DNA from 2 places in the Kitasatospora sp. NPDC059599 genome. Region 1 is predicted to be linked to the other one. Evidence: riboswitches for the same ligand, from Rfam matches in the RefSeq annotation. Region 1 holds a riboswitch; the other holds the start of a gene.

Region 1 (14,861 bases):
GCGGGCTCGCGATGGCGCAGGGCAAGCTGGAGCGAAAGGACGCCTCGGGCTGGAAGGCCATGCCGGCGCTGAGCCAGGGCGGCGGGATGGACTACGCGGGCACGGGTGACGACGCGGCCTTCACCCTGGCGGCGGGCGAGAGCCGGACCGTCCAGTACCGGATGGTCCTCGACGCGGGCAACCAGCCGGGCCGGCTGGCCGTCGAGGCGGACGCGGTGCAGCCGTCCTCCCTCACCGTCATGACGAAGAGCGTGGTCACCGCGTCGGTCGTCGACCGCCACCGCCCGGTGGTGACCTCGGTGTCCGGGCCCACCGCGCTGGTCGTGGGCGGGGCCCCGACCGAGTTCTCCTTCGGGGTCTCGTCGCCGGACGGGTCGGCCCTGCTGCGCCCGGTGGTGCGGCTGTCCCTCCCGGCGGGCGCGGGCCTGACCGGGGCGGACGTCACGATGGAGGCGAAGGTCGGCAACGAGTGGAAGTCCTTCGAGGTGACCCCGGACTGCAACGGGCGGCTCGGGGTGGCGCCGGCCGAGCTGGTCGGCGTCCTGCGGGGCAACCCGGTCGAGTACACGTTCCGGGTCGGCCTGAAGCGGACCGGCAGCGCCGCGCCGGTGGAGATCCAGGTCGGCGGGGACTCGGACGGCCACGCCGGCGAGACCGTCGCGGTCCGGCCCGCCGTCCGGCGCTGACCGCCGGACGCACGAGGGCCCGGCCCGCTGCCGGACGCACGAGGGCCCGGCCTCCCGTCGCGCGGGGCCGGGCCCTTCGGGGCGCGGTGGCTCAGGCGAGCGAGGCCATCCAGGCCTCGACGTCCTCGGAGCGGCGGGGCAGGCCGGCCGAGAGGTTCTCGTTGCCGTCGGCGGTGACCAGGATGTCGTCCTCGATGCGGACGCCGATGCCGCGGTACTCCTCCGGCACGGTCAGGTCGTCCTGCTGGAAGTACAGGCCGGGCTCTACGGTGAGGACCATGCCGGGGACCAGCAGGGCGTCGACGTGCTCCTCGCGGCGCGAGTGGGCGCAGTCGTGGACGTCGAGGCCGAGCATGTGGCCGGTGCCGTGGAGGGTCCAGCGGCGCTGCAGGCCGAGTTCCAGGACCTTCTCGACGTCGTACACGGAGGCGTCCAGCAGGCCCCAGGCGAGCAGGCGCTCGGCGAGCACCCGCTGCGAGGCCTCGTGGAAGTCGCGGAAGCGGGCGCCGGGCTTCACCGCGGCGATGCCGGCTTCCTGGGCGTCGTACACCGCGTCGTAGATCTTGCGCTGCAGGTCGGTGAAGCGGCCGTCGATCGGGAGGCTGCGGGTGACGTCGGCGGTGTAGAGCGTGTGGGTCTCCACGCCGGCGTCCAGGAGCAGCAGCTCGCCGGGGCGCACGTCGCCGTCGTTGCGGACCCAGTGCAGGGTGGTGGCGTGCGGGCCGGCGGCGGCGATGGTGCCGTAGCCGACGTCGTTGCCCTCGACCCGCGCGCGGCGCCAGAAGGTGCCCTCGATCCAGCGCTCCGAGGTGGCGACGGCCTGGCCGAGCTCGCGGACCACGTCGGTGAAGCCCTTGACGGTGGCGTCGCAGGCGGCGCGCAGCTCGCCGATCTCCCACTCGTCCTTGACCAGCCGCAGGCCGCTCAGGAACTCCTTGAACCCGGCATCCTTGTCGGCGTCGAGGACGTCGGCGAGCGCGGCCTCCAGACCGGCGTCGTAGCCGCGGACGATCCGGGTGGGGGCGGCGGAGGCGGCGGCGCGCGCGGCCAGCTCCTCGGCGACCTTGCGGACGTCGCGGGCGGGCAGGCCGAGCAGCTGCTCCTGCTCGGTCAGGCTGTGCCGGCGGCCGACCCACAGCTCGCCGTGGCCGTCCAGCCAGAACTCGCCGTTCTCGCGGTCGGAGCGGGGCAGCAGGTAGAGGGTGAACTCGTGGCCGGCGTCGCCGGTCGGCTCGGCGACCAGCACGGCGTCCTCGGTCTGGTCACCGGTGAGGTGCACGTACTCGCTGGAGGCGCGGAAGGCGTAGTCGGTGTCGTTGGAGCGGACCCGCAGGTTGCCGGCCGGGACGACCAGGCGCTCGCCGGGGTGGGCGGCGGACAGCCGGGCGCGGCGCTCGGCCGCGTACGGGGCCTGGGCGACGGGGACGAGGCCGTGCAGCTCGGTGTCGGCCCAGCCGGACTTCATGGAGGCGGCCAGCTCGTCGGAGATGTCGCCGTAGAGGCCGTTCTTGCGTCCCTTGAACTCCTGCGGCTCCTCGCCGCCCTCGGCCTCGGGGTTCTCGGCCACCGCGGGGGTGCGGTCCTCGGTCACGTGCAACGCCTCCTTGGGGGTGGTACCGCCGCCCCTCGGGGGAGTGTCGGATCGCGACACGCGCGGGCGGCCGTGCGTCCATGGTACGGACGCCCGGCCGTTCGCCCTCCACCCGACCTCGGCCGGGGGACTCCATGGGCCCGGTGCCTCCGTCCGGACCGGTGCCGGTCAGTCGAAGCGGGCCGCCAGCAGCATCAGGTCGTCGGTGGCCGCCGCCGCGGTGGCCGGGTCCGGGCAGACGGCCAGCAGGTGGGCGCAGAGCCGGTCCGGGTCGATCCGCACGTCGCGCGGGGCGTCGGCGGCGGCCCGGCGCAGGTTGGCCTGTCCGGCGTGCAGGGTCGGGCCGCAGCGGCGGGCCAGGCCCTCGGTGTAGAGCAGCAGGGTGTCGCCGCGCCCGGCGGTGAGCTCGACCCCGGGCGCCTCCCAGCAGGCCAGCATGCCGAGCGGGGCGGAGAGCGAGGTCTCCACGAACTCGGCGCCGTGCCGGCCGACCAGGACCGGCGGGCAGTGTCCGGCGCCGGCGAGGGTGATCCGGCGCTCCTCGGGCTCGATCCAGGCGTAGACGGCGGTGGCGGTGCGGGTCGGCTCGGTGGTCTTGAGCAGCAGTTCCAGGTCGCCCAGGACGGAGACCGGGTCCTCGCCCTCCAGGACCGCGTACGCCCGCAGCGCGGCCCGTACCCGGCCCATCGCGGCGGCCGCGCCGGCGGCGGAGCCGGGGCCCGCGCCGGGGCCGTCGCCGGAGACGGAGCCGACGGTGAGGCCGACGGTGCCGTCGGGCAGCGGGATGGCGTCGTACCAGTCGCTGCCGCAGGAGTGGTCCAGCCCGGCCGGGACGAGCCGGGCGGCCAGCCGCAGGCCGTCGGTACGGGGGAGGTGGTCGGGCAGCAGGCCGCGGCGCAGCGCCTCGGTGGTGCGCAGGGTCCGGTCCGCCTCCAGCTGCTTGGCGAGCAGCGGGGCGGCGACCTCGCAGTACCGGCGGGCGAGTGCGCGCCGGCAGTCGGCCGGCACGGCGGGCTCGTCGTAGAACCAGAGGGCGGCGGCGAGCGGGCCGTCCTCGGTGGTGGCGAGCGGCAGGCCGTAGGCGCCGCCGAGGCCGAGGTGGACGGCGAGTTCGCGCAGCCGGGCGCCGATGGCCGGGTCCTCGGCGAGGTCGGGGGAGTGCAGCTGGGCGGGCCGGTCCCGTTCGCGCAGCAGCCGGGCGAGCAGGCTCTGTTCGGTCGGGACGGTCTCCAGGGCGCCGAGGCTGGCGCGGTCGAGGCCGAGGCCGACGGGCTGTCCGGGGCTGCCGCCGGGCGTCCGGGTGACCAGGACGCCGCGGCGGGCGCCGAGCAGGGCGGCGCCGGAGGCGAGGACGGCGTCGAGGGTGGCGGTGAGGCCGCGGGCCCGGGCGAGCCGTTCGGTGTGTTCGTGCAGGCTGGTGAGGTCGGACAGGCGTCCGGCCAAACGGTCCTGCACGGTGGCGGACGGTGCCGTGGGGTCGTCCACGGGGTCGTCCGGTGCGTCCGCGGGGTCGTCCGGCGCGTCGGCGGGGCCGGGGAGTCCCGGCGGGTCGAGGACGGTGAGCCCGCCTGCGCAGCCGGGTTCGCCCGGTTCGGCGGTCGTCGTCGACGGGAGGGCCGTCGACGGGTGGGACTCGGTCATGCCGCCACTCCTGACGCGGTGCTACGTGCCATGCGGAACCCCCAGGTACGGCCGATGTGGAGCGAGTACGGCCAAAGAGCGCGTTTCGCCTCGTTTCGCTACTACTCGTCATTGATCGACAGCAATGCCACCACTTCTACACAGGCCATTCGGGGCATGTCCAGATCCAGGACGGCGCGGGGGCCGGTTCCGCGGCCGTCGCGACCCGGTCGGAGGGCGTGCGTGGTTCGTGCGCGCGCCGCTCGGGCCGGAGGCATGGAGGGAGGCGCGAGCGGGCAGAACCGTGGGGACGGACCGGGCGGCCGTCCGGATCGTATGCCCGTGCCGCCCCGGAGCCGGGTCGGCCGGAAGTCCCTCACTCGTACGGTGGAACCAAGCGCGCCCGGGCGGCGTCCATCCGGTCGCGTACGGGATTCTCGTTCCAAGGGCTGTTCCAGTCCGCGGCCCTTCTCATGTCGTGCTCCACACCGTGCTCCACGTCGTAGCCGCGCCGTCCGCCATGCCGCCCGCCCCGCTCCGCGCCGCACGGACCGTGCCGCGGTGGGCCCCGCGGAGGGTTCCGGTGGATGCCGACGGGGCGGAGCGAACCGAGCGGTCAGGGAAAGGAACGAGCGCCATGCGTGAGAACCCGAAGGACCGGTCGGAGGAGCGTGCCGCCCGGCTGGCCGCGGCCCTGGAGGCCGCCGTCGACCACCGCTGGCCCGTGGTGCCGGGCGCCGTGCTGCGCGGCGGGCGCTGCTCCTGCGGCGACCGGGACTGCACCGTTCCCGGCGCGCACCCGCACGACCCCTCGCTGCTGGCCGCCACCACGGACGCCCGGATGGTGCGCTGGTGGTGGGAGCGGCAGAGCCCGGACGCGACGGTGCTGGCCGCCACCGGTTCCACGGTCTCGGCGGTCAGCCTGCCCGCGGCGGCCGGGGCGCGGGCGCTGGTCTACCTCGGCGCGCTGCGGATGCCGCTCGGGCCGGTGCTGGCGATGCCGGGCCGCTACGCGCTGCTGGTGGCCCCGTACTCCTTGGACGCGCTCGGCGAGATGCTCGCCCAACTCCCTTGGGTGCCGGGTTCGTTGCGCTACCACGGGCCGGGCGGTTTCCTGCCGCTGCCGCCCGGCGGGACGGCCGGCCGGGTGCGCTGGGTGCTGGCGCCGCGACCGGGTGCGGGTGGCGGGGTCTGGTTGCCGCAGGTCGGGCCGCTGCTGGGCGAGTTGGTGGAGGCGACGGTCCGGCTGGACAGCGGACGCTCGGCGTACTGAAGACCGGGTGCCGTCCCCGGGTGCCGGGGCGGCGACCGGCGGGGCGCTCCGGAAAAAGAAAAGATCCGGCCGCTGGCGACGGGGGATGCACCAGCGGCCGGACTCTTTAGACAGTAACAAGGATCCGCGCCCGCGCCAATTTCCAAGACGCCCTCCACGCCCGGAAATTGCGCGTTCACCGCGACAATGTGACGCGTATCACGCGGATCCTGCGTGCTTTAGTTCAAGGTGACCTGACGGTTCACCAGGTTCGCGCGGGCGCGCCGCTCCTCGGCGGTCAGCGGGGTCGCGTCGGCGAGGACCGCGGCGAGCCGCTCGCCGAACTCGGCGGCCGGCTTCTCGCAGTCGGCGGCGGTCATCGCGAGCGGCAGGTCCCACACCGGCACGGTCAGGCCGTGCGCGCGGAAGGAACCGACCAGGCGGGTGTCCGGGCCGAGCGAGGCCTCGCCGGCGGCGTTCAGCCGGGCCAGCGCGTCCAGCAGTTGCTCCTCGGGCACGGTCATCACCCAGCGCAGGTGGTTCTTGTCCGGGGTGCCGCACCAGTAGGCGGCGTCGACGCTGCCCAGCTTCTCGGTCGGGATGGCCGAGGCGTTGGCGCGCTCCAGGGAGGCGGCGACCTCGCCGGTGGCGGTCTCGGCGTCCTCCAGCCAGAACTCGAAGCCGGTGTGCACGACCGGCTCGAACGCGGCGGTGGTGTCCAGCAGGTCCTGCAGGCGGCGCCCGCCCGGGACGGTCCGGCGGGCCGGCACCGGGGTGCCCGGCTCGGTGGCCAGGGCCAGCTCCAGGGCGTCCGCGAGGTCGCGGCTGAGGTCTCCGGAGGAGGACTGGGTCTGCAGGCCGAGCAGGATCGAGCCGTCCTGGCGGCGCAGGGCCGGCCAGGCCAGCGGCAGCACGGTCGCCAGCGTCACCGACGGGACGTCGCCCTCGGCCACCCCGGCGGCCAGCGTCAGCGGCACCGTGGCGGCGGGCACCAGCTCGCGCAGCGCCACCCAGTCGGCCTCGCCCGGCAGGCCCTCGAACGGGCGGTGCACGAGCTCCTGCACCGCGTGCGAGGCCTCCCGGCCGTGGCAGGCCTTGTAGCGGCGGCCCGAGCCGCACGGGCAGTCCTCGCGGGCCCCGACCACGGGGACCTCACCCGTGACGGCGGTGGTGGACTGACGCTGCGGCGCCTTCTTGGCGGCCTTCTTGCCCATGGTGCGGCTCTCCCGGGAACGGTGGTCCTGTGTCCCGGGAAGCCTACTGACGTTCCTCCGGCACCCGCGCTACCCCCGGCGCGCGCGAACGCGCCGGGGCGGGCGGGTGCCGCCCTACGCGCTGCGGGCGTCGCCCCCGGAGCGCCGGGCGTGGCGGGCGCGCGCGGGCAGCGCCGCCCAGACCGTCACCTCGCCGGGCGAGTCGCGCACGCCCCAGTCGCTGGCCAGCTGGTCGACGATGCTCAGGCCGCGGCCGCCGCGCGAGGTCAGCGAGGGACCGGCGGGCAGCGGCCGGGTGGTCGCGCCGCCGTCGGTGACCTCCAGGGTGAGCACGCCGTCGGTGTGCATCTGCCAGCGGACCAGCACGCCGCCGTCCGGCCCGGCCGTGCCCTCGCCGTGCTCCCGGCCGCCGGGTGCGGGGTGCGTCCCGGACGGGACGCCGACCAGCACCTGCCCGAGCACCTCGGCCCGGGCGCTGCGGCCGAGCGCCGGCAGCGGGCCGAGCGGACGGGCGTAGCGACACGCATTGCTCAACAGTTCGGAAAGGATCAGAACAGCATCATCGATGACCGGTTCCGGTATCTGCCGGTCACCCAGATCTCGACGCAGTCGGCGCCGTGCGACCCCGACACTCGCTGGGCCGTGCGGCACTGCCATGGTCGATGAAGTCGGCACTTCACGCGCCACCATCAACGCCACCCCCGGACCTCCTTCAGCGTATGCCGAGGGAGAGATGCCCCTTGGTAATGCGTCGGAAACGAGCACCGGACGATCCCGCGAGCCCATTTCGAGCACGGCGACCGAGGGTGGGCAAGAGGTCATTCCGTGCTCACCCTCCGTCGCCCGGGCGCAAGAATTCCGGCAATACCGAGCGAGGAAGGTTTGACTGCCGACCAGAGTGATCAGTCCGCACCGGTACGGTCGTCGGTGCGTCGGCGGATCACCCGCGGATCACCGGCCGAGCTGCGCCAGCACCTCGGCGGGCCGGTTGGTGATGATCGCGGACACCCCGAGTTCCAGGCAGAGCTCGACGTCGGCCGGGTCGTCCACCGTCCACACGTGCACCGCGTGCCCCAGTTCGCGCAGCCGGGTCACCAGCTGCGGGCGGGCCCGCACCAGATCGATGCCCGGACCGGCGATCCGCGCCCCGCCCGGCAGCGGCGCGCCCTCGCGCAGCCGGCCGAGCAGCGGGAGCGTGCGCTCGAACAGGAACACCCGGCGGTACTCCGGCGCGGCGGCGGCCACCCGGTTCAGGGCGACCGAGGAGAAGCTCATGATCCGGGCGGACGGACGGTCGCCCTCCGGGGCCGTGCCGATCTTGTACCGCTCCAGCGTCCGCAGCAGCTCGGCCTCCACCAGGCCGCGGAAGCGCACCGGGTGCTTGGTCTCGATCGCCAGGTCCACCGGGCGGCCGCAGTCCACCACCAGCTCCAGCAGGCGGTCCAGCCGCAGCACGCCGCGCAGTTCGGGGTCGGTGCTGGGGCGGCCGGTCTTCCAGGCTCCGAAGTCGTAGGCCTCCAGCTCGGCGAGCGTCATCGCCGAGACGGTGCCGCGGCCGTCGGACACCCGGCCGATCCGCCGGTCGTGCACGCAGACCAGGTGGCCGTCGGCGGTCACCCGCACGTCGCACTCGACCGCGTCGGCGCCCTCGTCGAGGGCGCGGCGGTAGGCCGCGAGGGTGTGTTCGGGCAGGGCGTGGGAGGAACCGCGGTGGGCGATCACCTGGACGGGCGGCGCGGTGCGCGCCGCCGCCGAGGACAGGTCTGGGCTGGTCACAGGGCCAACGATAGGCGGCGGAGGTGAAGCGGGGGCGAAGACGGCCCCAACCCGTGGGGCCGTCTGCGGGGTGCCGCGCGGTCGAACGGCCCGGCGGCCGGCGGTGCCGGGCCGCCGGGTGCCCGGGCCGCGGGGCGTCAGCGCGCGGCGCGGCGGGAGAGCGGGGCGAGCGCCCAGGTGACCAGGGCGGGCACCAGGAAGGCGAACAGCGAGGCGGACGTCCACTCCTGCGGGGTGAAGTGCAGCGCCTCCTGGGCGGAGGTCCAGAAGTCCGTCCACCAGCCGGCGACCTTGGTCGGCGCGATGAACTGGTAGACGGCGAAGCCCAGCACCCACGGCAGCAGCATCGTCCAGCGGGACGGCGCGTCCTCGGAGAGGTCCCAGCCGCGGCGTCCGGCGCCGAGGAAGAAGTCCACCGCCAGCACCGCCAGCAGCGGCACGAACACCGAGCCGATCAGGCCCAGGAAGTTGTAGTAGCTGTCGGTGAACTTGTCGATCTGCAGCGCCAGCACGGTGGTCAGCACGCCGATCGCGCCGCTCAGCACCCGGCGGTCCGCCCTCGGCAGCAGGTTCTGCACCGACATGGCGGTCGAGTACACGTTGGCGAAGGACTGGTCGGTCTCGCGCAGCACCAGGACCAGCAGGAACAGCCAGCCGGCCCAGACGCCCAGGAAGGAGTCGAAGATCTTGTCCGGGTCGCCGCCGGACTGCAGCAGCGCCATCAGGCCGAGCACGTAGCACCAGACCTGGGCGACCGTGTAGCCGGAGAAGCTGCCCCAGAACGCCGAGCGCGCGGTGCGCGAGTGCCGCGTGTAGTCGGCGGCCAGCGGGACGAAGGAGACCGACACCGCGATCATCGCGTCGGTCGCGCCGAGGAAGCCGTGCCAGTTGCCGGCGCCCGGGTCCGGCACGCCCTGGCGGCCCAGCTGGACGGTGAAGTACACCATCGCGACGGCGACCGCCCCGGCCACGAAGCGGCGCAGCACCGCGATCGAGCCCAGCGGCCAGATGGTCAGCGCGGTGGTCAGCGCGCCCGCGAGCAGCACGAACAGCCAGCGGTAGCCGCTGGTGTGGGCGACGGTCTGGGCGCCCGCCGAGATCGTCAGCAGCTCGAACACGCCCCAGCCGATGCACTGGACGATGTTCAGCACCGTCGGCAGGTACGACAGCCGGGTGCCGAACAGCCCGCGCAGGTTCGCCATCGCGGGGGCGCCGGTCCGGGCGCCGATCAGCGCGGCCACGCCGAGCATCGCGGTGCCGACCGCCGTGCCGACCGCGATCGCGGTCACTGCGGCGGCCAGCGAGAGTTCGCTGCCGGGGGCGCCGAGCACGGTGGCGGCGGTGGAGAAGCCGATCAGGCTGACGCCCAGGTTCATCCAGAGCGCGAAGTGGTCCCGGAAGCGCAGTGTGCGCGGCGGCTCGGTGTCCAGGACCAGCGGCGCCTCGACCCGGCCGGCCCGGTCGGGGCGGTCCAGGACGGCGGTGGCCCCGGCCGACGGGTCGGGGGACTCCGCGGGGGCGGGGAAGCCCTCGGGCGCGGGGGCGCCCGAAGAGGAGGATGGCGAAGCAGGCGGCATGGCCGATACTCCCTACGCCGGCATTACCCGGACAGGTTCCGGCGGTCAGCGCCCCCTCGAACGTCCGCCTCGCTCGCGTGGCGTACGGTCGACATGCGCACTCTCAGCCTGGTCGGTCCAAGCTCCCGCGTGTCAGTTTGGAGCGACAGGCTAACCGGCACGGGGGCGAACACCCAAGGCCAGGGCGTGCGCGGTCCGCATCGCGGGACGCCCGGCAGGGGGTGGGGAGCCCACGGCCGTCGGCACCGGCTAAGGATTCTTATGAGTTCTTCAGAGGGGTCCTTACGGCAATCGAATCGACAGTGCGAAAAACTATGGTCCTTGGTTCTGCCAGCTATGGAGGTCGTCCGTGAGCACCGAGCGCGAGGTTGGGCCCACCGGGCCGCAGGGGGAGCAGCCCGCCGGCCAGGGAGCGGCCGACGCCGTTTCCGACGGCCCCGCTCAGGGCGGGCACCAGTCGACCATGGCCTTCCGCCGGGTCCCCGAGGCCGCCGGGGACACCCCGGTCGACGCCCCGGCGGAAGGCGGGCACAAGCCGACCATGGCGTTCAGCCGGGTGCCCGAGCCCGAGGCGGCGCCCGCGGCGCCCGCTGCCGAGGCCGCCCCGGTCGACGCCCCGGCGGAGGGCGGGCACAAGCCCACCGTCGCCTTCACCAAGGTCCCCGCGCCGGAGGCCCCGGCCGCGTCCGAGGCGCCCGCCGCGCCGGTCCCCGCCGTCGCCGAGCAGCACGCCGTCGACCCGGTCACCGGGTACATCGACGCGCCACCGCCGGTCCTGCCGCCCGCCACCCCGGCTGCCGCGCCCGTGGCCCCGGCGCTGCCGCCGGCCGCCAACCCTTACGCCACCCCGACCCACGGTGTCCCCGCCGCCGGCGCGCACGACCCGTACGGTGCCGCCGCGCCCGCGCCGGGCACCCCGGCGGCGCCCGGTGCGCCCGCCGCGCACGGCCACCACCCGTTCGGCGCAGGCCAGCCGCTCGGCGGCTGGGGACCGTCCCACGACGCCGCCTCCGGCGGCGCGGGCCACCCCGGCGGCCCGAACGGCCCGCTCGGCTACCCGGCCGAGTACCCCGGCGGCCCGAACGGCGGGGGCCCGCGCAGGAAGCGCGGCGGCCTGGTCGCCCTGATCGCGGCCGTCGCCCTGGTCGCCGGCGTGGCCGGCGGCGCGCTCGGCGTGACCGTGGCCGACCGCAACAGCAGCAGCACCTCCGCGGACGACCACCGCAGCACCACCGTCCAGGCCAGCGACACTCAGAAGAACGAGCCCGCCCCGGGCTCGATCGCCGCCATCGCGCAGAAGGCGCTGCCCAGCGTCGTCACCATCAAGGCGCAGGGCAACGGCGAGTCGGGCACCGGCACCGGCTTCGTCTTCGACACCGAGGGCCACATCCTCACCAACAACCACGTGGTCGCGCCGACCCTCAACGGCGGCAAACTGACCGTCAAGTTCGCCGACGGCACCTCGTACAACGCGTCGGTGCTGGGCCACGCCGAGGGCTACGACGTCGCCGTGGTCAAGATCGACAACCCGCCGAAGAGCAAGCTGGCCCCGCTGCCGCTGGCCGACTCCGACAAGGTCAACGTCGGCGACGCCACCGTCGCGATCGGCGCGCCGTACGGCCTGGAGTCCACCGTCACCAGCGGCATCATCAGCGCCAAGGACCGCCCGGTCGCCTCCGGCGACGAGACCGGCTCGCAGGCCTCGTACATGAACGCCCTGCAGACCGACGCCTCGATCAACCCCGGCAACTCCGGCGGCCCGCTGCTCGACTCCGGCGGCGCGGTGGTCGGCATCAACTCGGCGATCCAGTCCAACGCCTCTGCCAACGGCCGGGCCGGCAGCATCGGCCTGGGCTTCGCCATCCCGATCAACCAGGCCAAGTGGGTCGCGGACACCCTGATCAAGACCGGCAAGCCGGTCTACGCCAAGCTCGACGTGCTGCGCAACGACGACTACAAGGGCGACGGCGCGCAGATCCAGACCAAGGACATCCAGGGCCAGCCCGCCGTCACCCCCGGCGGCGCGGCCGACAAGGCCGGCCTCAAGCCGGGCGACGTCATCACCAAGCTCGGCGGCGTGCCGATCGAGAACGGCCCCGCCCTGGTCAGCCGGATCTGGACGCACAAGCCCGGCGAGACCGTCGACGTCGAGTACACCCGCAACGGCCAGACCCTCACCACCAAGGTGACCCTCGGCCAGCGCGACGGTGACCAGTGACCCCCGCCCGCTGACCCGCGACGCCGCGAAACGGTGTGCGCCGAACCCCGCCGGACCCGTTAGGCTGACCTCCGCCTGGAGAGCTGCCCGAGCGGCCTAAGGGAACAGTCTTGAAAACTGTCGTGGCGTGACCCGTCACCGTGGGTTCGAATCCCACGCTCTCCGCCAGTAGGAGAACCACCTGCTCAGGGCGGGTGCCGATATCGATTCGGCACCCGCCCTTTGCGTTCCCGGGGTCGGGTCCGGCGGCCGGGGTTGACCCTGACACCGTGGGAGGCGATGGAGTGGAGCCACCATGTTGACCATCGGAGACTTCGCCAGCCACGGCCGGGTGTCGGTGCGGATGCTGCGCCACTACGACGCGATCGGACTGCTGCGGCCCGCCCGGGTGGACCCGGTCAGCGGCTACCGCTCCTACGAGGCGGCCCAACTCGCCCGACTGAACCGGGTGATCGCGCTCAAGGAGCTCGGTTTCACGCTGCAGCAGGTGCGCGCCGTCCTGGACGACGAGGTGGACGCGGCCGAACTGCGCGGGATGCTGCGGCTTCGGCGGGCCCAACTCGCCGAGGCCATCGCGGCGGACGAGCTGCGGCTGGCCCGGGTGGAGGCGAGGCTCCGAACGATCGAGAGCGAGGGGACCATGTCCGCACACGATGTCGTGGTGAAGCCGGTGCCGTCCGTCCGGGCGGCCCAACTGGCCGGTGTGGCCGCGAGTTACGAGCCCGAGGACATCACGCCGGTGATCGGCCCGCTGTTCGCCGAACTGTGCCGGCGGATGGCCGCGGCCGGGGTCGAGGCGACCGGCCCGTCCATCGCCCGGTACGAGGACGCGCCGGAGGGCGACGGCTCGGTGCTGGTCCTGGTCGCCGTCCCGGTCGGACCGTCGGTGCGGCCGGCCGGGCACGACTTCGAGGTGCTCGACCTGCCGCCGATCGGGGAGGCGGCGACGATCGTGCACCGCGGCCCGATGGACGGGGTGCTGGGCACCGTCCAGGAACTGGCCCGGTTCATCGAGGAGAACGGCTACCGCTCGGACGGCTACGCCCGGGAGCTGTACGTGGAGTGCCCGGAGGACCCGGCCGGGTGGGTCACCGAACTCCAGGAGCCGGTGGTCCGCCGGTAGGCCCCGTCCGGCCGATCTTGCCGGGCCCGCGCGCGTTTGCCCTCGACCGGGTCGAGGGTCCTAGCGTCGCCCGGCATGACGACCACCGCCACCCGCGGCGCCGGCGGCACCGCCACGGACCCCGCCACCGGCCCGCGGGCACCGCTGCCCGCGCCGTACCTGCTCTGGCTGGCCGGGACCCAGGCCGGACTGCTGGGCGACGCCGCACTGTACTTCGCCCTCGGCTGGGCCGCCTCGGCGCACGGCGGCGGGGCGGCGGCCCTCGTGCTGACCGCGGTCACCGTGCCGCGGACGGTGCTGGTCCTGCTGGGCGGCGCCGTCGCGGACCGGTTCGGCGCCCGCCGGGTGATGCTCGTCGGGGACACGGTCATGCTGGTCGCGACCGCCGCCCTGGCCCTCGCGGCGGGCGGGCGGGCCACGCCGCTGTGGCTGCTGGTCGCGGCGGCGGCCGTGATCGGGACCGTCGACGCCTTCCACCTCCCGGCGAGCGGGTCGATGCCCGCCCGCCTGGTGCCCGCCGACCGGCTGCCCCGGGCGCTCGCGCTGCGCCAGGCGGGCGGGCAGGCCGCCGTCCTGCTCGGGGCACCGCTGGGCGGCCTGCTGGTCGCCATCGGCGGGCTGCCCGGTGCGGCGGCGGCGGACGCGGCGAGCTTCGGGGTCGTCCTGCTGGTCCTGCTGCGGGTCCGGCCACGTGAGGGGGCGCCGTCCGCCGCGTCGGCCGGCCTGCTGCGGGAGGCGGTGTCCGGCATCCGGCTCGCCCTCGGCGACCCGCTGCTGCGGTCCGCGCTGCTGCTCACCGGCGCGGCCGCCGGGGCACTGCTGCCGGTGGTGTCCCTGCTCGGTCCGCTGCTGGCGAGGGCGCACGGCTGGACGGCGGGCACGGCGGGACTGGTGACCGGCGGTCAGGCGGCCGGGGTGCTCGCGGTGGCCGGTCTGGTCGCCCGGTGCGGCGCGCTGCCCCGGACGGGGGTCGGGGCAGCGGCCGGACTCGGGACGGCGTCGGCGGGGATCGCGCTGCTGGCGCTGGCCGCGGGGCCGGTGACGGCGGTGGCCGGCAGCACGGTCACGGGCATCGGATCGGGGCTGTTCGCCTGCCACATCGGACCGCTGGTGCTGACGGGCGCTCCGCCGTCCCACCTCTCCCGGGTACAGGCGCTGTCGACGCTCGTGCAGAGCGTGGCCCTGGTGGTGTCGAACGCCCTGCTGGGCCTGCTTGCGGACGCGACGGGCGCGGCCCTGCCCACCCTGCTCTGCGCCCTCGCCACGGCCACCGCCGCCGTCGCCGCGCTGGCCACCCGCACGCTCCGCCGCGCCTGACCGATGGCGGACGCCCACGGCCGGGGCCGCCCGCCACGGGCTCCCGGTCGGGCCCGAGGCCCACTTGCCGCACCACCGGCACGCGGGCAGAGTGCGGAGTGCGGAGCTGGTCGGGCGGCGGGCGGAGGCGGCGATGAGTGATCTGACGGACCGACTGGCGCTGGGCCTCCCGGCCGGGGCCGTGGTGGTGGACCCCGACGTGACCGCCGCGTACAGCCGCGACATGGCCGGGTTCTGCGCGGCCGGCGTGCCCGCCGCGGTGGTGTTCCCGGAGACGGTCGAGCAGGTGCAGCACGTGATGCGCACCGCGACCGGGCTGCGCGTGCCGGTGGTGCCGCAGGGCGCCAGGACCGGCCTCTCCGGTGCGGCGAACGCGGTGGACGGCTGCGTCGTGCTGTCGCTGGTGAAGCTGGACCGGATCCTGGAGATCGACCCGGTGAACCGGATCGCGGTCGTCGAGCCCGGTGTGGTGAACGCCGAACTCTCG
Region 2 (14,861 bases), on a different contig from region 1:
CGGGAGACCGGCGCCCCGGGCGGCTCGGTCGCCCTGCCCGTGCTCGCCGGAGCCGACGGCGACTGGCTGAAGGCCGCCAACGAGACGCCCGTCCCCGGTCTCTACCTCATCGGCGGCACCGCCCATCCCGGTGGCGGACTGGCCCGCGTCGGCATGTCGGCCTGCATCGCCGCCGGCCTGGTCGGCCCCGCGTAGGACGTGGGGCCGGGCGGGGGGGCGGTGCGCCGACTGCCGCCCGCCGGGCGCGTCAGCCCTGGTGCCAGGTGTTCTGCTGCTGGTAGCCGTAGGTCTGGTCGTACGCCTGCTGCTGCGGGATGCCCTGGGCGTTCGGGTCCGGCTGGGGCTGCCACTGCTCCTGGTGCTGCTGCTGGTACCCCTGGGTGTTCGGGTCCCAGGCCTGCTGGTGCTGCTGGTGCTGCTGGTAGCCCGCGTACTGGTCGTGCTGCCCGCCCTGCTGCTGCGGGTAGCCGCCGTACGGGTCCTGCTGCTGGTCCGGCTGCGGGTAGGCGCCGTAGGACTGGTCGTAGGCGAAGGCGGGCTGCTGCGCGGTCTGCCACTGCTGCTGGTCGTAGCCGCCCTGGTAGGCGGTGGCGTACGGGTCCTGGGCCTGCTGCTGCGGCTGCGGCTGCTGCTCGTAGTACCCGGGGGCGTAGATGCCGTCCTGGGCGAGCTCCTGCATCTCGAAGGCGGCGGTCTGCTCGACCTCCGGCGCCTCCTGCGACACCGGCGCCGGCGGGGCGGCCGGGGTCTCCTCGACGGCGCTGACCTCGCCGATCCGCTCCGCCGCGACCGCGACGGCAGCCACCGCGGCCCCGCCGCCGGTGAGGGCGCCGAGCAGCGGCACCTTGGCGAGCGGGCCCGGCAGACTGCCGTCGGCCTTCCGCAGGGACCAGCCGTCCTGGTGGCCGCGCTTGACCGAGAGCGTCACGAAGGTCTGGCCGAGCGCGAACAGCGCCGCACCGGCCCCGATCACCACGACCGACCCCAGGCCCATCCCGACGGCCACGCCCAGGAAGCCGACCAGGGCCAGGGCCCGCCAGTGCACCGGCGCCCGGTTCTGCAGCAGTACCTCGGCGACCAGCCAGAGCGCCACCACCGCCAACGCGGCGTACAGCAGCAGGTATCCGATGCCCATCCGCCCGCTACCTCCAGTCGCGTGCCCGCGCGTCCACGCCGCGCGTGTCCGGCGACTGTACCGGTTCAACGGCCGGGGTACCGCATCGCGTTCCCGCCGCACCCGGCACCGGCCGCACACGACCGAGCCCGTCACCGTCGGTACGGTGGCGGGCTCGTGAACGTCCGGCGTCAGCGCGGCGTTCGGAAGGACCACCCGTCGGCCGGACAGCCTGCGGGAAGGCCCGCCGGCCGGGCGCCGGGCGGCCGCTCAGCGCTGGTGCAGCCCCAGGTTCTGGTAGATCTCCAGGGTCGCCGTCGAGTGGTTCAGCGTGATGAAGTGCAGGCCGGGCGCGCCCTCGGCGAGCAGGCGCTCGGCCATCGCCGTGGCGTGCTCCATGCCGACGGCCCGCAGCGCCGCCGGGTCGTCGATGGCGGCCCGCAGGCGGGCCTCCAGGTCGGCGGGGAAGGCCGAGCCGCTGAGCTGCGGGAAGCGCTCCAGCTGCTTGGCGTTGGTGACCGGCATGATCTCCGGGATGATCGGCGTCTCGCAGCCGGCGGCGGTCACCCGGTCGCGCAGCCGCAGGTAGTCGTCCACCTCGAAGAACATCTGGGTGATCGCGTAATCGGCGCCGGAGCGGATCTTCGCCACGAAGTGCCGGATGTCGTCGTCCCAGTCCGTCGAGCGCGGGTGCATGTTCGGCGAGGCGGCGACGCCGACGCAGAAGTCACCGATGCCCTTGATCAGCTCCACCAGCTCGTAGGCGTAGGTGACGCCCTCCGGGTGACTGACCCACTCGCCCATCGGGTCGCCGGGCGGGTCGCCCCGGACGGCGAGGACGTTGCGCACGCCCTGGTCCGCGTACTGGCCGATGATGTTGCGCAGCTCCGCGATCGAGTGGTCGACGGCGGTCAGGTGGGCGACCGGGGTCAGCGTGGTCTCGGTGGCGATCCGGCCGACCATGTTGACCGTGCGCTCGCGCGAGGAGCCGCCCGCCCCGTACGTCATGCAGACGAAGTTCGGGTCGAGCGGTTCGAGTCGACGGATGGCGTCCCAGAGCTTCTGCTCACCGGCCTCGGTGCGCGGCGGCATGAACTCGAAGGAGAAGGAGCGCTTGCCGGCCGCCAGGAGCTCGCGGACGGTCAGTGCGCGGTCCGTTCTCGTGGAAGCGATTCCGAGTGCCATGCTGGCAGGCTATCGGGCCTCCGACGAGGCCGGACAACTCGATTCCACGGATTGAGACAACTGGCGGACGGCATTCCGGTTGGTCCCGGGCAACTCCGCTGCAACTCGGCGGCAACTGCACGGCACCCCCGCGGCAACCGCCCGACACCCCGGGCGCCGCCCCCTCCGACCACCCCCGCGGGCCCGCTCGCACGCCCGTTCCCAGCCACCCAGCTACGCTTGCTGCACCCCAGAGAACCAGCGGAGCCCCATCGTGATCTCGTCCAGCACCCGGCCGGCCAACCCCATTGACGTGGAGGACGTCCGCACACGCGTCAACGCCGCGCTCGCCGCGTTCATGGACGGCCAGTCCGCGCTGCTCGGCACGATCTCGCCGCAACTGGTGCCGGCCGCCGACGCCCTGCGCGACTTCCTGCTGGACGGCGGCAAGCGGCTGCGCCCGGCCTTCTGCTACTGGGGCTGGCGCGCCGCCGGCGGCCCGGCCGAGGGCTCCGCCGGCGACGGGATCGCCAACGCGGCCGGCGCCCTGGAGCTGCTCCAGGCGAGCGCCCTGGTGCACGACGACCTGATGGACCGCAGCGACACCCGCCGCGGCCTGCCCTCGGTCCACCGCCGCTTCGAGGCGCTGCACCGCGACAGCGGCTGGCGCGGCGACCGGGAGCAGTACGGCGCCTCGGCCGCCGTCCTGCTCGGCGACCTGCTGCTGATCTGGTGCGACGAGCTGTTCCTGCGCTCCGGCCTGGAGCCGGCCGCCGTACTGGCCGCCAAGCCGGTGTTCGACCTGATGCGCACCGAGGTCATGCTCGGCCAGTACCTGGACGTGCTGGAGCCGGTGGCCGGCGACTCGACGGACGAGGGCGCGCTGGACCGGGCGCGGACCGTGCTGCACTACAAGTCGGCGAAGTACACGATCGAGCGACCCCTGCAGGTCGGCGCGCTGCTGGCCGGGGCCGGGCCGGAGCTGGTCGGGGCCCTCGGGGCGTTCGGGCTGCCGCTGGGCGAGGCCTTCCAGCTGCGGGACGACCTGCTCGGCGTCTTCGGGGACCCGGCGGTCACCGGCAAGCCGGCCGGCGACGACCTGCGCGAGGGCAAGCGCACCCTGCTGGTCGCCCACGCGATGCGCGGCCTGTCCGCCGCCGACGCCCGGCACCTGGACGAGCGGCTCGGCGCGCCGGACCTGGCGCCCGAGGAGGTCGCCGGGCTGCGCGAGCTGGTCGCCCGCAGCGGCGCGCCCGAGCTGGTGGAGCACCGCATCGAGGAGCTGATGCGGCAGTCGCTGGCCGCGCTGGAGGCGGCGCCACTGGCGGACGAGCGGGCCCGCGGGGTGCTGCTGGCGCTGGCCGAGGCCGCCACCGTCCGCAAGTACTGAGGACGGCGGCGGCCCCCGGGATCAGCTGGAACGCACCCGGCGGGACAGCTCGGCGGCGGCTGCCCGCGGGTCGGCCGCGGCGGTGATGGCCCGGACCACGACGATCCGGCGGGCGCCGGCGGCCAGCACCTCGTCCAGGTTGCCGAGGTCGATCCCGCCGATGGCGAACCACGGCCGGTCACCGGCCTGCTTCGCCGCGTACGAGACCAGGCCGAGGCCCGGCGCCGGGCGGCCCGGCTTGGTCGGGGTCGGCCAGACCGGTCCGGTGCAGAAGTAGTCCACCCCGGGTTCGACGGCCGCCGCGTCCACCTCGGACTCGGCGTGGCAGGACCGGCCGATCAGGACGTCCTCGCCGAGGATCGCCCGGGCGGCCGGCACCGGCAGGTCGTCCTGGCCGAGGTGCAGCACGTCCGGCCGGGCCGCGTGCGCGACGTCGGCGCGGTCGTTGACGGCCAGCAGCTTGCCGTGGCGGCGGCAGGCGTCGGCGAAGACCTCCAGGGCCTCCAGCTCCTGCTTGGCCTCCAGGCCCTTGTCGCGCAGCTGGACGATGTCCACCCCGCCCGCCAGCGCCGCGTCGAGGAACTCGGCGAGGTCGCCCTGCTCCCGACGGGCGTCGGTGCACAGGTAGAGGCGCGCGTCCGCCAGGCGAGCGCGCGGCGTGTCCGCCGCCATCAGATCAGCATCGCCTGGGCGCGGCGCTTGACCTCGGTGCCGCGGTTCTCGCGCAGCGCCTGGATCGGGCTGCCGGGCAGCGACGGGTCCTCGGTGAAGAGCCACTCCAGGATCTCCACGTCGTCGTACCCGCAGTCCCGCAGGACGGTCAGGGTGCCGGACAGGTGCTTGACCAGCCCGGGGCCGTCGATGAACGCCGCAGGGACCTGCAGCGACTTGTTCGGGCCGCGCCGGACGGCGATCAGGCCGCCGTTCTTGACCAGGTCACGCACCTCGGTGACCCGGACCCCCCACTGCTCCGAGATGTCGGGCAGGTACATCCACTCGGTGACCAGGGATTCAATCTTGCTTTCGATCTCACTCACGCCACCAGACTGCCACCTCCACGGCCCACCGCGCACCAGGCGCTACCCGGCGACGGCCGACTTCAGCGGCACCGCCGGGTCCGCCGCGCGGGCCGGATCCAGGGCCGTGCCGCGCTCGATCAGCTTCCGCCCCTGGGTGAGGTCGCGCGGCCGGTCCACCGTCAGCAGCGCACTCGGCACCCCGTCGCGCAGCCAGAGCACCGCCCACGAGGCGTCCTGCGGGCCGCCGCGCCACAGCGGCTCGTCGCCCTCGGCGTGCCGGCCCGCGTACTGCACCATCCGCCCGAACTGCTCCGACCAGAAGTACGGCACCGGGTCGTACGGCGGTGCGTCCGTGCCGAGGACGGCGGCGGCCACCGCCTCGCCGGACTGCAGCGCGTGGTCCCAGTGCTGGACGGCCAGCCGGGCACCGGCCCGGGCCGAGGGGTAACTGACGCAGTCGCCGGCCGCGAAGACGCCGGGCAGGGAGGTACGCAGCCGCGCGTCCACCACGACGGCGCCGGCGCCGTCCAGCTCGATCCCGGAACCCGCCAGCCACGCGGTCGCGGGCCGGGCGCCGACACCGACGACCACCTCGTCGGCCGGCAGGTGCGAGCCGTCCGCCAGCAGCACCGCGCCGGGCTCGACGGCGGCCACCCCGACCCCGCAGCGCAGGTCGACGCCGGCCTCGGCGTACCAGGCGGCCATCGCCGAGCCGACCCCGGTCGGCAGCGCGCCGGGCAGCGGCGCCGGGCCCGCCTCGACCACGGTCACCTCGCAGCCCGCCTCGCGGGCCGCGGTGGACACCTCGGCGCCGATCCAGCCCGCGCCGACCAGCACCAGCCGCAGACCGGGCCGCAGCAGCGCGCGCAGCGCCAGGGCGTCGTCCAGGGTGTGCAGCAGGTGCGCGCGCTCGGCGCCGGGCAGGGCCCGCGGGACGGCGCCGGTGGCGATCACCAGCGAGCCGTACGGGAGGTCGCCGTCGTCGGTGTGCAGCACGCCGGGGGTGAGGCCGGTGGCCCGGCGGCCGGTGAGCACCTCGACGCCGAGGTGCGCGTAGTCGATGTCCAGGGTGGTGCTGTCGCTCTTGCCGAGCAGCACGTCCTTGGAGAGCGGAGGCCGGTCGTACGGCGCGTGCGGCTCCTCGCCGACCAGCGTGATCCGCCCGCGCCAGCCGCCCTGCCGCAGTTTGAGGGCGCACTGCGCCCCGGCCAGCCCGGCCCCGACGACGACCACCCGATCCGTTCCGCTCAGCTCTGCCACGCCCGTCACTGTACTCAGCGCCGGGCTGCCGCCCGGGGGCCGTCCACCCTTCGTACGGCCCTTCGGCCCGGCCGGGCCCCGGCGTTATGGTGGGGGCACCATCACGGGAGCCCGGCGAACCGGGCTGAGAGGCGGGCTGGCACGGCCCGCGACCGTCCGAACCTGATCCGGGTCATACCGGCGAAGGGAGAGGAGCAGCTTTGACACGCTTGCCATCAGGCGCCCACGCCGACGTCCTGGTGATCGGCGGAGGCATCATCGGCCTCGCCGTCGCCTGGCGGGCGGCGCAGCGCGGGCTGCGGACCCTCGTGGTCGACCCCGACCCCGGCGGCGGGGCGGCCAGGGTCGCGGCCGGGATGCTCGCCCCGGTCACCGAGCTCCAGTACGGCGAGGAGCCGCTGCTTCGCCTCGGCATGGCCTCCAACGAACGCTACGCGGCCTTCGCCGCCGAACTCACCGAGGCGAGCGGCGGCGCGGACACCGGCTACCGCGCCTGCGGCACGATCGCCGTCGCGCTGGACTCCGACGACCGCGAGGAACTGCGCGAACTGCACGCCTTCCACCGGCGGCTGGGCCTGGACTCGACGTGGCTGACCGGCCGGGAGGCCCGCAAGCTGGAGCCGATGCTCGCCCCCGGTGTGCGCGGCGGCCTGCACGTCGCGGACGACCACCAGGTGGACGGCCGGCGGATGCTCACCGCGCTGCTGCTCGCCGGGGAGCGCGCGGGCGTCACCGTCCGGCCCGCCGAGGCGGTGGAGCTGCTGGTCGAGGGCGGCCGCGCGGTCGGCGCCCGGCTGGGCACCGGGGAGCGGGTGACCGCCGACCGGGTCGTGCTCGCCGCCGGGCCGCACAGCCACCGGCTGGCCGGCCTGCCGGAGGGCGTGCTGCCCGCGGTCCGCCCGGTGAAGGGGCAGGTGCTGCGCCTGCGGATCCCCGCCGCCTACCGGCCGTTCCTCTCCCGCAACGTCCGTGCCGTGGTGCGCGGCGGGCACATCTACCTGGTGCCCCGGGAGAACGGCGAGCTGGTGATCGGCGCGACCACCGAGGAACAGGGCTACGACACCACGGTCACCGCCGGCGGGGTGTACGAACTCCTGCGCGACGCACATGAGTTGGTCCCCGGCATCACCGAACTCCCGCTCGTGGAGACCTCGGCGGGCCTGCGCCCCGGCTCACCCGACAACGCGCCGCTGCTCGGCCCGACCGCGCTCCCCGGGCTGGTCGCCGCCACCGGCCACCACCGCAACGGCGTGCTGCTCGCCCCGGTGACCGCCGACGTGCTCGCCGAGTACCTGGCCACCGGCGAACTCCCGCCACTGGCACAGCCGTTCACCCCCACCCGGTTCTCCCCCGACCGCTCCACCACGAAGGCCCTGGCATGACCGAGACCACCCCCACCGACACCGCGCCGGCCGAGAGCACGCAGGCCGGATCCGCGCCGACCGACACCGCGCCGTCCGAGATCGCCCTGAGCGTCAACGGCGAGCCCCGCACGGTGGCCGCCACGACCACCCTCGCCGAACTGGTCGCCACCGTGAGCCGCGCCAACACCGGTGTCGCCGCCGCCCTCAACGAGGCAGTGGTGCCCCGCAGTTCGTGGCCCGGGACGCCGCTGAACGCGGGCGACCGGATCGAGATCCTCACCGCCGTCCAGGGAGGCTGAGATGGCCGACGACCTGCTGACCATCGCCGGGACGACCTTCTCCTCCCGGCTGATCATGGGCACCGGCGGCGCGCCGAGCCTGGAGGTCCTGGAGCGCGCGCTGCTCGCCTCCGGCACCGAGCTGACCACCGTCGCGATGCGCCGGGTCGACGCCGGCACCCAGGGATCCGTCCTGGACGTGCTCACCCGCAACGGCATCCGTGTCCTGCCCAACACGGCCGGCTGCTTCACCGCCGGCGAGGCCGTGCTGACGGCCCGGCTGGCCCGCGAGGCGCTCGGCACCGACTGGGTGAAGCTGGAGGTGATCGCCGACGAGCGGACCCTCCTGCCGGACCCGATCGAGCTGCTGGACGCCGCCGAGACCCTGGTCGACGACGGCTTCACGGTCCTGCCGTACACCAACGACGACCCGGTGCTGGCCCGCAAGTTGGAGGACGTCGGCTGCGCCGCGATCATGCCGCTGGGCTCACCGATCGGCTCCGGTCTCGGCATCCGCAACCCGCACAACTTCCAGCTGATCGTGGAGAGCGCGAGCGTCCCGGTGATCCTGGACGCGGGCGCCGGCACCGCCTCCGACGTCGCGCTGGCGATGGAACTCGGCTGCTCCGCCGTGATGCTGGCCTCCGCGGTGACCCGGGCCCAGGACCCGGTGCTGATGGCCGAGGCGATGCGGCACGCCGCCGAGGCGGGCCGGCTCGCCCACCGGGCCGGCCGCATCCCGCGCCGCTTCCACGCCGAGGCGTCGTCCGCGATGGCCGGCCGAGCGGACCTGGACACCCGGGAACTCCCCGCGTTCTGAGGGTCCGTCGCCGTGCTCCCGCCCGTGGGCCCCGTCACCGGGGATCCGGGGACGGGCACCTGCGGCGGGTCCGACGCGTGTCACAAGCCGGGCACAGCCGGGCCCGGGGGCGGTGTCCCCGGGTCCGGCCGGCGGGCCCGGCACTAGACTCGCCCGAGTGGACATGGCACTGCACGACCCCCTGATCGGCACCCTGCTCGACAACCGGTACCAGGTCGAGCAGCGCATCGCCACCGGCGGGATGTCCACCGTCTACAAGGGCACCGACACCCGGCTCGACCGGGTCGTCGCCCTCAAGGTGATGCACCCCGCCCTGGCCGGGGACGAGGGCTTCACCACCCGCTTCATCCGCGAGGCCAAGGCGGTCGCCAAGCTCACCCACCCCAACGTGGTCAACGTCTTCGACCAGGGCGCGGACGGCGGAAACGTCTTCCTCGCCATGGAGTACGTGCCCGGCCGCACCCTGCGCGACCTGCTGCGCGACCGCGGCGCACTCTCCGTCCGGGCCGCCCTGGACGTCCTGGAGCCGGTGCTCGCCGCCCTCGGCGCCGCCCACCGGGCCGGGCTGGTGCACCGGGACGTCAAGCCGGAGAACGTGCTGATCACCGAGAGCGGCCTGGTCAAGGTCGCCGACTTCGGCCTGGTCCGGGTGCTCGGCGCCGCCGACGGCGCACCCACGTCGACCAGCACCGCCACCGGCGGCACGGTCATGGGCACCGTCTCCTACCTCGCCCCCGAGCAGATCCTCCCGGACGCCCCCACCGACCAGCGGGTCGACGTCTACGCGTCCGGCATCCTGCTCTACGAGATGCTCACCGGCCGCCGTCCGCACACCGGCGACAACCCCGTCCAGGTCATGTACAAGCACCTGCACGAGGACGTCCCCGCCCCCTCCCTGATCGCCCCCGCGGTCGGCCCCGAACTGGACGCCATCGTGGCCGGCGCCTGCGCCCGGGTCGCCGACGCCCGCCCGTACGACGCGGTGGAGCTGCTCGCCGCGGTCCAGCGGGTCCGCCGCACCCTCACCCCGGCCGAGCTGGACGCCGAGCCGCCGGCCTCCTCCCGGCCCAGCCCGCGCTACCCGACCAGCGAGCCGACCTCGGTGATCCAGCCGCTGCCGCAGCCCGCCGACGCCCCTCCGGCGGAGCGCACCAGCGTGCTGGACGTGCCGCCGGAGCTGATGGACCAGCTGCTCACCGAGCCGCGCCCGTACGACGAACCGGCCCCGGTGCGCGAGCGCCGGCCCGGCCTGCTGCGCCGGGTCCCGCGCAAGGCGCTGATCTGGGCCGCGGCGCTGACCGCGCTGGTGCTGGCGGTCGGCGGCGCCACCTACGGCCTGTCCGAGGGGCTGTACGGCCCGGTGCCCGGGGTGCTCGGCAAGGACCGGGCCGAGGCGCAGCGGATCCTGGACAAGGAGGGCCTGCACGGCAGGTTCGTCGAGGCGTTCAGCGAGTCCGTGCCGTCCGGACAGGTGGTCTCCACCGACCCCGGGGTCGGCGCGCGCACCCGCCGGAGCGACACGATCACCGTCACCGTCTCCAAGGGGCCCAGGCGGATCGCGGTGCCCGACCTCGTCGGCAAGAGCGCCGCCGACGCCGCCGCGGCCCTGGCCGGCGCCCAGCTGACCAGGGGCACCGTGACCGAGACCTACGACGACGGCGTCCCGGAGGGCTCGGTGATCAGCAGCTCGCCGGCGGCCGGGCAGCAACTGCAGGAGAACGCCGCGGTCTCGCTGGTGGTCAGCAAGGGCATGGTGCCGGTCCCGAACGTCACCGGGATGACCAAGGACGAGGCGCAGAAGGCACTGCAGGCCGCGGGCTTCACGATGCAGACCACCGGCTGGGACGTGTTCGGCGCGGTCAAGGTGAACGGCCAGTCCCCGGCGGCCGGTGAGCGGCGGCCGCAGCGCAGCGCGGTCACGGTCAGGTTCTCGCTCTTCTAGCCGCGTCCGACGCCCGGGCCCGGGCCCGGCACCGCGCGGAAGGTCCGGCGGCGGCCTCAGCGCAGCGGGCCCTCGCCCGGCTCCTCCTGGTAGGAGTAGCGCTGCTCGCGCCAGGGGTCGGCGAGGTTGTGGTAGCCGCGCTCCTCCCAGAAGCCGCGCCGGTCGGCCCGCATGTACTCCACCGCACGGACCCACTTGGGGCCCTTCCAGGCGTACAGCTGCGGCACCACCAGCCGGACCGGGAAGCCGTGCTCGGCGGTCAGCGCCTCGCCGTTGCGGTGGGTGGCGAGCAGGGTGCGCGGGTCGGCGAAGTCGGCGAGCCGCAGGTTGGCGCTGTAGCCGTACTCCGCCCAGACCATCACGTGGGTGACGCCGGGTGCCGGGGGCACCAGGTCGAGCACGGCGGCGGCCGACACGCCCGTCCACTCGTTGCCGAGCACGGAGAACTTGGTCACGCAGTGCAGGTCGGCGACGACGGTGGTGCGCGGCAGGGCGCTGAAGGCCCCGAAGTCCCAGCTGTGCTTCTCCGCCGAGGCGGTGGCGCCGAACACCTGGAGATCCCAGGTCAGCGGCTTGAAGCGGGGCACCGGGCCGTAGTGCAGGGCGGGCCAGCCGCGCTGTGCGCGCTGGCCCGGGGGGAGCCTCGGGTCAGACGGCGGCAGCGGTTCGTGAGTGGACTGACCCATGGATCCATGGTGACAGACGGCGGACGAGCCCCGGCACGCGCCCCTTTGCGTGGGTTCACGCCCCGCCCGTACGGGCCAACGGTCGATCGCTCACCGAGCGACTTCCGCCCAAATCGGATATTCCGACACATGTCCTAGTGAGTGTGAACTTACTGGAATTCCTTCCCGCCACGGTGCCAGGATGCGCAGCGCAGGACCCACCCCAGGACGAGCGCAGGAGGCACCGCCATGCAGGGCGATCCCGAGGTCATCGAGTTCCTCAACGAGCAGCTCACCGCCGAGCTGACCGCGATCAACCAGTACTTCCTGCACGCCAAGATGCAGGAGAACTTCGGCTGGACGAAGCTCGCCAAGTACACCCGGCACGAGTCCTTCGACGAGATGAAGCACGCCGAGACGCTCACCGACCGGATCCTGTTCCTGGAGGGGCTGCCCAACTACCAGCGGCTCTTCCACGTCCGGATCGGCCAGACGGTCAAGGAGATGTTCGAGGCCGACCGCCAGGTCGAGGTCGAGGCGATCGACCGGCTCAAGCGCGGGATCGTGGTGATGCGGGCCAAGAACGACGTGACCTCGGCGAACATCTTCGAGGACATCCTGGCCGACGAGGAACACCACATCGACTACCTGGACACCCAGCTGGAACTCCTGGAGAAGCTCGGCGAGCCGCTCTACCTGGCCCAGCTCATCGAGCAGCCGGAGTCCTGAGGCCTCAGGCCACGCGCAGCGGGAGCACCGGGGCGATCGGGGCCGTCGGAACCGCCCCGGGCGCCGGAGCGGCCGGGGCCGGGTCCGCCGCCGCTCCCCCCGGCTGCGGCTCCGCTTCGGCGAGGCCGAGCTTCGCCGCCAGCCGGGCGGTCGGGCAGGGCCGGGCGCCGTGCTCGCCGAGCAGCGCCTGGATCCGGCGCACGCAGGACCCGCAGTCGGTGCCGGCCTTGCAGCCCTTCGCTATCTGGCGGGGGGTGCCGGCACCCCCGTCGATCGCCTTCTTCACCTGGTCCTCGGTGACCGCATGACACATGCACACGTACATCGCGGTATCTCCCGGGGTGAAGCGGAGTGGATCTTGACTAAGGCTTGCCTTAGCTCACTAAGCCTCACCTTACCCGGCGATCCGGGTACGAAAAAGCCCCTCCGGGCTCGGGAACCCCGAATCCGGAGGGGCTTTCGTCACATTCGGCCCGCGCGGGGCCGGCCGTGCGCGGGGCTCACTGCCCCCGGTACATCTCGGCGACCAGGAAGGCCAGGTCCAGCGACTGGCTGCGGTTGAGCCGCGGGTCGCAGGCCGTCTCGTAGCGCTGGTGCAGGTCGTCCACCAGGACCTCGTCGCCGCCGCCGACGCACTCGGTGACGTCGTCGCCGGTCAGCTCCACGTGGATGCCGCCCGGGTGGGTGCCGAGCGCGCGGTGCACCTCGAAGAAGCCCTTGACCTCGTCCAGGACGTCGTCGAAGCGGCGGGTCTTGTGGCCGCTGGAGGCCTCGAAGGTGTTGCCGTGCATCGGGTCGCAGATCCACACCGGCTTGGCACCGGAGGCGGTGACCTTCTCCACCAGGGTGGGCAGGTGCTCGCGGATCTTGCCCGCACCCATCCGGGTGATGAAGGTCAGACGGCCGGGCTCGCGCTCCGGGTCCAGCTTCTCGATCAGGGCCAGCGCCTCGTCCACCGAGGTGGTCGGACCGAGCTTGACGCCGATCGGGTTGCGGACCTTCGAGGCGAACTCGATGTGCGCGTGGTCCAGCTGCCGGGTGCGCTCGCCGATCCACACCATGTGGCCGGAGACGTCGTACAGCTCGCCGGTGCGCGAGTCCACGCGGGTCAGCGCGGTCTCGTAGTCGAGGATCAGCGCCTCGTGCGAGGAGAAGAACTCGACCGTCTTGAACTCCTCCGGCGCGACACCGCAGGCGTTCATGAACGCCAGCGCGTTGTCGATCTCCCGGGCGAGCTGCTCGTAGCGCTGGCCGGCCGGCGAGTTGCGGACGAAGTCCTGGTTCCACGCGTGCACCTGGCGCAGGTCGGCGTAACCACCGGTGGTGAACGCGCGCACCAGGTTGAGCGTCGCGGCGGACGCGTTGTACATCCGCTTCAGGCGCTCCGGGTCCGGGTTGCGGGACTCGGGGGTGAACTCGAAACCGTTCACCGAGTCGCCCCGGTAGACCGGCAGGGTCACGCCGTTGCGGGTCTCGGTCGCCTTGGAGCGCGGCTTCGAGTACTGGCCGGCGATCCGGCCGACCTTCACCACCGGCACCGAGGCCGCGTACGTCAGCACGGCGGCCATCTGGAGCAGGGTCTTCAGCTTGTTGCGGATGTGCTCCGCCGAGACGCCGTCGAAGGCCTCGGCGCAGTCACCGCCCTGGAGGAGGAAGGCCTCCCCGCGCGCCACGGCTCCGAGCCGGGCGCGCAGCTGGTCGCACTCGCCGGCGAAGACGAGCGGCGGATACGAGGCGAGCTCGGCAAGGGTCTTGCGCAGAGCCTCTTGGTCCGGCCATTCAGGCTGCTGCGCCGCGGGCAGGGACTGCCAGGAGTGGGCAGCCCTCGATGTCTCAGTCGTAGCGGTCACACGGCCAAGGCTACGGGGTGGCACGAGCGATTCGTGACCATTGCCCGAGGGGTGAGACACATCTCGGACAAAGGCGTGACGCCGCTCACCCGTCCTGCCGGATCCGCTACGCTCGACCCATGCACGCGCCCCACAACCACTCCTGGTGGTGGGCCTCCTCCACGGGTGGCCCACCGATCGCGCGTTCCTAGACGAACACGACGGCCGCCCCTCGGGGCGGCCGTCGGCGTCTGAGCAGACGGCCCTCCGGGAGCGGAACCCAGCACCGCCCTCGCCATCCACCCGGAAGGAAGCCGCACCGTGACCACCGTCACCGACCTGCTCACCCGTCTCACCGCCCCCGGCGCCCCCGCCTTCGCCCTGCTGCACCGCCGCACCCCCCGGCTCGCCCCGGACACCGTCGAGGTGCTGCTGGGCACCGTCGACAGCTACCGGCGCCTCGCCGACCTCCCGGTGCGCAGCGGCGTCCCGGCCGGCGGCACCCCGGTGCACGACCTGCTCGCGCTCGTCCCGTACCGGCAGATCCGCGAGCGCGGCTTCGAGGCGCACGACGACGGCACCCCGCTGCAGGCCCTCGCGGTGGCTGAACAGCACGTCCTCCCCTTGGCCGAATTCACGTCCGCCCTACCGCAGTTGCCGGTCTCACTTGCCGGTGGCGCGTTCGACGTGGACGACGATTCGTACGCCTCGATCGTCCGCCGGGTGATCGAGGACGAGATCGGCAACGGCGAGGGCGCCAACTTCGTGATCCGGCGCGACTTCCACGCCACCCTCGACGACTTCGGCCCGGCCCTCGCGCTGACCCTCTTCCGACGGCTGCTGGAGCAGGAACGCGGCGCCTACTGGACCTTCCTGGTGCACACCGGCGAACGGGTCCTGGTCGGCGCCTCCCCCGAGGTGCACGTCCGCCAGAGCGGCGGCACCGTCGTGATGAACCCGATCTCCGGCACCTACCGCTATCCGGCGGGCGGCTCCGACATCGACTCACTGCTCCGGTTCCTGCACGACCCCAAGGAGTTGGAGGAGCTCACCATGGTCGTGGACGAGGAGCTCAAGATGATGTGCACGGTCGGCGACCTCGGCGGCCAGGTGCTCGGGCCCCGGCTCAAGGAGATGGCCCACCTCGCCCACACCGAGTACGAACTGCGCGGCCGCACCTCGCTGGACGTCCGCGACGTGCTCCGCGAAACGATGTTCGCCGCCACCGTCACCGGCAGCCCGGTCGAGAACGCCACCCGGGTCATCAACCGGTACGAGCCCACCGGG

Evidence for each region. A riboswitch is a leader RNA that binds a small molecule or an ion and turns the genes downstream of it on or off. The one in region 1 is predicted to bind thiamine pyrophosphate.
Region 2: linked by a shared signal. The riboswitch ahead of thiO (glycine oxidase ThiO) and the one ahead of ACFV04_RS25850 (purine-cytosine permease family protein) in region 1 are both predicted to bind thiamine pyrophosphate.

Annotation. Positions count from the first base shown of each region.
Region 1 covers NZ_JBHWCL010000081.1:6,582-21,442, forward strand. Annotated here, with positions in the region: gene ACFV04_RS25815 (hypothetical protein) at 1-686, shown strand, start outside; gene ACFV04_RS25820 (aminopeptidase P family protein) at 778-2,277, opposite strand; gene ACFV04_RS25825 (PP2C family protein-serine/threonine phosphatase) at 2,446-3,918, opposite strand; gene ACFV04_RS25830 (bifunctional DNA primase/polymerase) at 4,535-5,170, shown strand; gene ACFV04_RS25835 (DUF5926 family protein) at 5,389-6,363, opposite strand; gene ACFV04_RS25840 (ATP-binding protein) at 6,478-6,897, opposite strand; gene ACFV04_RS25845 (glycerophosphodiester phosphodiesterase family protein) at 7,315-8,139, opposite strand; gene ACFV04_RS25850 (purine-cytosine permease family protein) at 8,277-9,716, opposite strand; TPP riboswitch at 9,709-9,855, opposite strand; gene ACFV04_RS25855 (S1C family serine protease) at 10,066-11,934, shown strand; tRNA gene ACFV04_RS25860 (tRNA-Ser) at 12,012-12,102, shown strand; gene ACFV04_RS25865 (MerR family transcriptional regulator) at 12,230-13,057, shown strand; gene ACFV04_RS25870 (MFS transporter) at 13,133-14,374, shown strand; gene ACFV04_RS25875 (FAD-linked oxidase C-terminal domain-containing protein) at 14,508-14,861, shown strand, end outside.
Region 2 covers NZ_JBHWCL010000057.1:31,818-46,678, reverse strand. Annotated here, with positions in the region: gene ACFV04_RS21050 (phytoene desaturase family protein) at 1-195, shown strand, start outside; gene ACFV04_RS21045 (hypothetical protein) at 248-1,135, opposite strand; gene metF (methylenetetrahydrofolate reductase [NAD(P)H]) at 1,385-2,299, opposite strand; gene ACFV04_RS21035 (polyprenyl synthetase family protein) at 2,553-3,668, shown strand; gene thiE (thiamine phosphate synthase) at 3,690-4,340, opposite strand; gene ACFV04_RS21025 (Rv2175c family DNA-binding protein) at 4,340-4,705, opposite strand; gene ACFV04_RS21020 (NAD(P)/FAD-dependent oxidoreductase) at 4,748-5,956, opposite strand; TPP riboswitch at 6,041-6,153, shown strand; gene thiO (glycine oxidase ThiO) at 6,148-7,329, shown strand; gene thiS (sulfur carrier protein ThiS) at 7,410-7,610, shown strand; gene ACFV04_RS21005 (thiazole synthase) at 7,612-8,409, shown strand; gene pknB (Stk1 family PASTA domain-containing Ser/Thr kinase) at 8,573-10,351, shown strand; gene ACFV04_RS20995 (sulfite oxidase-like oxidoreductase) at 10,408-11,037, opposite strand; gene bfr (bacterioferritin) at 11,266-11,745, shown strand; gene ACFV04_RS20985 (bacterioferritin-associated ferredoxin) at 11,750-12,070, opposite strand; gene ACFV04_RS20980 (class II 3-deoxy-7-phosphoheptulonate synthase) at 12,246-13,595, opposite strand; gene ACFV04_RS20975 (anthranilate synthase family protein) at 13,896-14,861, shown strand, end outside.